Regions from separate parts of the Pseudoalteromonas sp. C8 genome, predicted to be linked through region 1. Evidence: riboswitches for the same ligand, from Rfam matches in the RefSeq annotation. Region 1 holds a riboswitch; the other holds the start of a gene.
What was found. Region 1 has a riboswitch for lysine ahead of lysC (lysine-sensitive aspartokinase 3). Riboswitches for the same ligand answer to the same signal wherever they lie in the genome.
Positions count from the first base shown of each region.

Region 1 (3,399 bases):
ACTACCATGGTTTCCTCGATTATTCTAACCCTGATAGCGATTGCATTTTTACTGATCGTTATAGAAGATATAATCCATGTCAATAAAGCTAAAACCACGCTGTTTTTTGGTACGCTTTGCTGGATTCTTCTTTTTATATACCCTCTACACGGGCAAAGCCCCGATACGATTCAACACCTTTTAAATGAAAATATTTTAGAAATTGCCTCTCTATGGCTATTTTTAATGGCTGCAATGACCTTTGTAGCGTATTTAAATTCAAAGGGGTTTATAGAAAATATTGTTCACCGTGTTATGCCAAAAAGTATTAGCGAAAAAAAGCTCATGTTTTTGGTGGGTGGTTTTGCATTTTTGTTTTCGTCGATTTCAGACAACGTAACAGCGACGCTTATATCGCTCGCGGTTGTTATGTCGTTAAAACTTGAACCTAAAAAGCTCATTAAATACGCCACGCTTATTGTGTTTGGTGTTAACTCAGGTGGGGTCTCGCTAATAACCGGTGACGTAACCACACTGATGATATTTTTAGATGGCAAAGTAACCATTGCTCATTTATTACTACTTATAGCGCCAGCACTTGCAAGCGTTATGCTGCTAGCCGCGTTACTGTCTATCGGTATGAAAGGGCGTGTTGAGTTTGCTGGTGCAGGTAAAACCCGCATTGAAAAAACCGACATTACCATTGCTGTTATATTCTTATCTACCGTAGTGAGCACACTTATGCTGAGTGTAGTTTACAGCGTACCGCCTTTATTAACTTTCTTGTTTGGTTTATCAGTGATGTTTTTAGTAGCGCAATTTTTAATGCGCAAAAAAGACATAAACAAAGACATAATCGATTTTGTTCGCGATATAGAATACGACACATTATTGTTTTTTGTAGGTGTACTTTTACTTGTAGGCGCGCTTAAAGAAATTGGTATGTTGAGTAAATTTACCGACCTATACACGGTAATGGCACCTGAGTACGCAAACTACTTAATGGGCATATTATCAGCAGGGGTCGATAACGTACCGCTTACTGCTGCTTTATTAAAAGCCGATATAGTAATGAGCCAACAACACTGGTTGTCGTTTACGTATGCAACGGGCGTGGGCGGTTCAATGCTTATTATTGGTTCGGCTGCGGGCATTATTGCCATGAGCAAAGTTAAAGCGCTTACCTTTATGAGCTACTTGCGTTTATCGCTGCATTTATTAATTTGTTACACCGTAGGATATGCGGGCTCGTATTACATGGGCAGTTTTATTTAACTCATAGATTATTAAATGCTTGACAGCTAGACGTCTAAACGATAACTTTCAAAGCCCCGCTACTTAGTGGGGTTTTGTTTTATTAGCTACTGGTTAATAAAGCATTCAGAAGAGGTGCGATACTTAGGTACTTAATGTTAGGCGACGAAAGCCGATGATCATTAAGGAGGGAAGTACTCGCCGAGGAAAATAATGGTACGTCGTCATTATTTTTCGGTTTATGGGGCTGAATCCTCAAAACTGTCACCAATATAGGTGGAGAGCTTCTGGCAGTGGACTTATCTTCAAGCATTCCTTTGCCAAGTTCTTCTTGTTTTATTGCGGTTTGGATACCGCGAAAGGAGACTAAATGACTACCCAATCAGCGCCACAAACAGTGCCACAAACAGAGTTAAGCGCAAAATCAGATTACATCGTTGCCAAATTTGGCGGAACCAGTGTTGCAAATTTTGAAGCGATGAGTCGCTGTAGCGAAATTATTGTTGCAGATAAAAGCGTACGTATTGTTGCCGTGAGCGCCAGTGCTGGCGTAACTAACCATTTAGTTGCACTGTGTAAATCAAGTATTACCCCAAGTGAGCGCCAAGAACACATAAACGGCGTGCTTGCTATTCAACAAACTATTTTAGATGAGTTATCGCTTGATGCCGATTTAGCGGTTGGCTTTAACGAAACCCTAAAAGCATTTCAAACATTGGCTCAAGAGTCACTAACTACCGATCAGCAACACGACGAGCTACTTAGCTTTGGTGAGCGTTTATCGTCGTATTTGTTTGCTCAGGTGCTGCGTTTACAAGGTTTAAATGCCGATCGCTTTGATGTGCGCAAGGTGCTTAAAACCGACAGCCAATTTGGTAAAGCAACGCCTAATGTTGCGGCCACAGCGCAAGCTGCTAAAGAATTCTTAATCCCGTTATTAGATGAGCAAGTAATTGTTACTCAGGGCTTTATTGGCAGTGACGAATACGGCCAAACAACAACGCTTGGACGTGGTGGTTCTGACTATAGCGCTGCACTTTTAGCTGAAGCAATTAACGCTAAAAGCGTGCATATTTGGACCGACGTAGTGGGTATTTTTAGCACCGACCCGCGTTTGTGCGCAAAAGCGACGCCTATTGCACGTTTAAGTTTTGACGAAGCCGCTGAAATGGCAACCTTTGGCGCAAAAGTATTGCACCCAGCAACTATTTTACCAGCAAGCCGTAGCCACATTAATGTATTTGTAGGCTCTAGCCGCGAGCCAGAGCGTGGCGGTACATGGATTGAGCGCGAAAAATCGCAGCAACCAGGTATACGCGCAGTAACGCAACGTAAAAACCAAATATTGCTTACGCTTAAAAGCCCAGAAATGCTACTAGCAAGCGGCTTTTTAGCACGCGTATTTACACTATTAAGTGAATACAATATATCGGTAGATTTGGTAACCACATCAGAAATCAGCGTAGCTATAACCCTTGATAACGCGCAAAACGCCTCGCGCCCAGAGCTTGATCAAGAATGCCTAGATAAGCTTGCAGAGTTTTGCCATGTTTCGGTAGAAAACAACCTAACATTGGTGGCACTTATTGGCTCTGAGATTCAATTACGCCAACACGAAATGAACTTAATGAGTGTATTAAAAGACTTTAACATACGATTAATTTGCCATGGTGCTAGTAAGCACAACCTATGCTTTTTAGTAGAGCAAACTGAGTCAGATAACGTAGTACAGTCTATTCATAGCCGTTTATTAGAAAACGATTTTGCTGCGTAAGTAACCGTTATTCAGGAAAATCACCTAGTAAAGTTACCTAGTAAAATCAACAAATAAAGTTACTTAACAAAATTACTTAACAAAATTACTTAACAAAATCATTTAATAAAAAGCATCGCCAGTCGATGCTTTTTTTATGCACCACACTCACATCAAAACAAACATTGTTGTCACTGCTATCAGCTACAGTAATGCTATTACTGCAAGCACTCAGCTTTGCACTATGTAATTCGTCAAACACATTGGGGCTAAGTAATTTTGCAATAGGGCGGCTGGTGGCTTTAGCAAGTGACTCTTTTAATGTCCAAATTCTAAAAAACGTATCTGCTTGGGCTTGGGTAGTAGTAGGCTTGGTGATAAGTGAAATTTCATCATTATGATAAAAATGCTTA
Region 1 is NZ_WTKT01000003.1:232,315-235,713, reverse strand. It holds gene nhaD (sodium:proton antiporter NhaD) at 7-1,254, shown strand; lysine riboswitch at 1,356-1,528, shown strand; gene lysC (lysine-sensitive aspartokinase 3) at 1,604-3,007, shown strand; gene GQR39_RS04710 (4'-phosphopantetheinyl transferase superfamily protein) at 3,093-3,399, opposite strand, start outside.

Region 2 (3,399 bases), on a different contig from region 1:
TTTTGCAGGCCCTGTGTTGAGCACGCGCTGTGAGCTAATACCTTGTGCTAGCACTTGCTCAAGCTCACCTTTACTTGCTACGTCAAAATTAAAGCCAGCACTGTCTAAGCTTTGAATAATTTTAGACAGTGGATTTGCTTTTACCGCGTACCACAGTTTTACATCGGTTTGCGCAACTAAACGTGCAAGATGCGTGTTTAGTTGATCTAGGTCGTAAACAAAAAAAGGTGTATCAAGTTGTTGTGTAATTGTATTTACAGCGGTTTTGATAGGCGTGCTCAAAAAGCTCATTATCGTAAAACCTCTTCAAGCAATAACGATGCATCGCTTTTCTCGTCGCGGTATTTAACAATTAACGCACACGACATGCTTAAGCCTTGCTCGCGCGCCCACTCGTTTGACGCAGGGCGAGAGCCTGGTATTACAATCGCGTATTCTGGGATTGGCTCGCCTTTATCTAGTTGGCGCTCGTTTACGCAGTCGTATACCGGAATAGTCGCCGATAAACGCACGCCTGGGGCAAGTACTGCACCTTTTTTAATGACTACACCTTCAACAATAATACAGCCAGCGCCAATAAAGGCGTCGTCTTCTACAACTACTGGGCTTGCACCAATTGGCTCAAGTACACCACCAAGCTGCACTGCAGCACTTAAATGTACGTTTTTACCTACTTGTGCACACGAGCCAACTAATGCGTGGCTATCTACCATTGTGCCTTCGTCGATGTATGCACCAATGTTTACATACGCTGGTGGCATAATAATCGTGCCTTTAGCAACATAAGCACCACGGCGAACACTAGAGCCACCCGGCACCATACGTACGCCATCGTCAGTACTAAATTCTTGCGGAGCTAAGTTATGTTTATCAACAAAACCACCTGCAAACTCAGTATTAGTGCCATTTTTGAAGGCATCCAAAATGCCTTGTTTTACTTCTACGTTAGCTTGCCATTGGCCGCTTTCGTTTTGTGATGCTGCGCGTACTGCGCCCGATTCTAAATTATTTAATAGTTCTAACCAGCTCATTATAAAAACCTGTATTTAATGCCAAGATAAAATGGTGTTGTTTGCAGTTGTGATGCAATCGGTTTGAGTTAACTCAAGGTGTGTTAAAGGTGGACGAAGTTGCGGGCTGCTTAAGCGACCTTGCAAATGCATCAATACCTTTACGGGAATAGGGTTTGCAACAGCAAATAGGCTATTAATAGCGCTTGACCACTGGGCAAATAAATTAGGGTGTTGACCACTTAAGCTGCGTTTAACAAACTCGTGAGTTTGTGCGGGCCATGCATTTGCAGCTACCGACACTAAACCTTTTGCGCCAGCTTGAGCAAAATAAGGCATTAGCGCATCGTCGCCACTAAAAATAGCTAAATTAGGCGCAGCTTGGCGATAAGCTTCAAACTGAGCAATGCTGCCGCTCGCTTCTTTTAACGCCCATAAATTTTTATTATTTTGTAAGTTTTGAATTGTTGCCGTTGGAATGCTAACAGCACTTCGACCCGGTACGTTATAAAGCATACACGGGTGAACACTTGCATTAAGTAGGCTTTCAAACCAATGAGTTTGACCTATAGCGCCAGGCTTTGTATAAAGCGGTGAGCCAAGTAAAAAGCTATGAATTGGGAGTGTATTACAGTAGTTAACCCACTCAATTTGTTGCTTTAGGTTACTACCGCCCACAGCAACCATGAGTGGTACTGCTGGTTTTAGCTGGCATACGTGTTCAACAATGGCTTGTTGCTCTTTTAGCGTTAGTGCTAAACCTTCGCCCGTACTGCCAAGTAGTAAAATACCGTTATGTGCCGCTTCTTGCTCGCTAACCAGTTTAGTTAACGTGTTGTAGTCAACATCGCCGTGTTGATCAAATGGCGTTACGAGCGCGGTCCACAATGAGTAGTCGTTTAAATTGAAGTTGTTGATCATCTCTCACGAACTTATAATTTGTACCAACTTTATTAAAAACGTGATCATTTTAGCGATAACTAATTTAATGCAATTGGTATTATTCGAAGAGTTAAAAAGCTTTATGGAAGGAGCCGCATTAACGTCGTTCGAACTAATAATTCGAAGAGCGAATGGGCTTAAAATAATAGGGCGCACGGCCTTAATATTTAAGACCAGAAGCTCTCCACCAAACTAATAAGCTGCTTTTTATAAGCAGCTATTGGTGACAGTCGCTAGGGTTCAACCTAGTCGCCCGAAATAAACACCTCGCAAAAGTGGTTACTTCTCGGCGTTAATTCCCCTCACGTATGCTCACTGGAGTTTGCGCTCCTAACATACGCTACCTGAATAACGCACCTCTTCTAGCCCTTTGCACCTGTTTGTAGAGTAAAACTTACAAACCTGTGCATTTAAATAGGGTAATTACGGCGATTAAAGCATTTTAGCCATCTGGGTGTCAAGCTACTAAATACAGATTAATTCATCGAAAAGAGGGGTGGTTACGTATTGGGTGCTTTTCTCGTACACTAGACCCATAGTAGAAGTAAGGTATTAATCAGATGGAAAAATTTAGCGATATTTATAAGCGAGCGGTAGAGCGAAAAGGCTCTGAAAAAATGCTTAAGTTATTACTCGCAAAACCGCTATCTAAAAAACAACTAAGCACGTTAAGTGACGACGATTGGCTTGAGGAATTTACTCGAAAAGTATTTCAAAGTGGCTTTTATTGGTCAGTCATTAATAATAAGTGGCCAGGCTTTAGAGAGGTTTTTTGGGATTTTAGCGTTGATAAGTTATTAATGATGCCACCTGATATGCTGGAACAAAAAGCAACGGATGAGCGAATTGTTCGTAACTATAAAAAAGTAAAAACAATTACCGAAAATGCTTACATGATCCACGAAATAGCAGAGGAACATGGCAGTTTTAGTCAGTTTATCGCTAATTGGCCAACAGACGATATTATTGGTTTATGGGCGTATTTAAAAAAGCATGGTGCGCGTTTAGGCGGAAATACAGGGCCTTATGCACTGCGAGCACTTGGTAAAGATACTTTTTTACTATCACGCGATGTAGAGAATTATTTGCGTGCCCATAAAATTATAGACGGCGGCTTACAAACTAAAAAATCACTGAGTGCAGCCCAAGCCTTTTTTAACGAAATGCAAAAGCAAAGTGGCTTAAGTATGCAAGAGTTGAGCTTAATTGTGGCCTATGGCGTAGGTGACAACCGTGTTGGTATAAGTCAGCAATAATAGGAATTACCATGAAATTAGTGCCAAGATACACAGACATTACGGAAAACTTTGCGATAGAAGATTTCCCTGCAAGTGTTGCCTTTCCTCAGTTATTACTGTGGAACGAGAGCTTAGCAAAAGAGTTTAATATTAACGTTGCAGCTGATTTGCGTGCTAGCACTTTTAGCGGTAACGAAAAACAGGCGATT
Region 2 is NZ_WTKT01000011.1:52,763-56,161, forward strand. It holds gene GQR39_RS12110 (PLP-dependent decarboxylase) at 1-291, opposite strand, end outside; gene GQR39_RS12115 (2,3,4,5-tetrahydropyridine-2,6-dicarboxylate N-succinyltransferase) at 291-1,031, opposite strand; gene dapA (4-hydroxy-tetrahydrodipicolinate synthase) at 1,047-1,931, opposite strand; lysine riboswitch at 2,122-2,322, opposite strand; gene GQR39_RS12125 (DNA-3-methyladenine glycosylase I) at 2,513-3,208, shown strand; gene GQR39_RS12130 (protein adenylyltransferase SelO family protein) at 3,220-3,399, shown strand, end outside.
Region 2: another riboswitch for lysine. It lies ahead of dapA (4-hydroxy-tetrahydrodipicolinate synthase); the one in region 1 lies ahead of lysC (lysine-sensitive aspartokinase 3).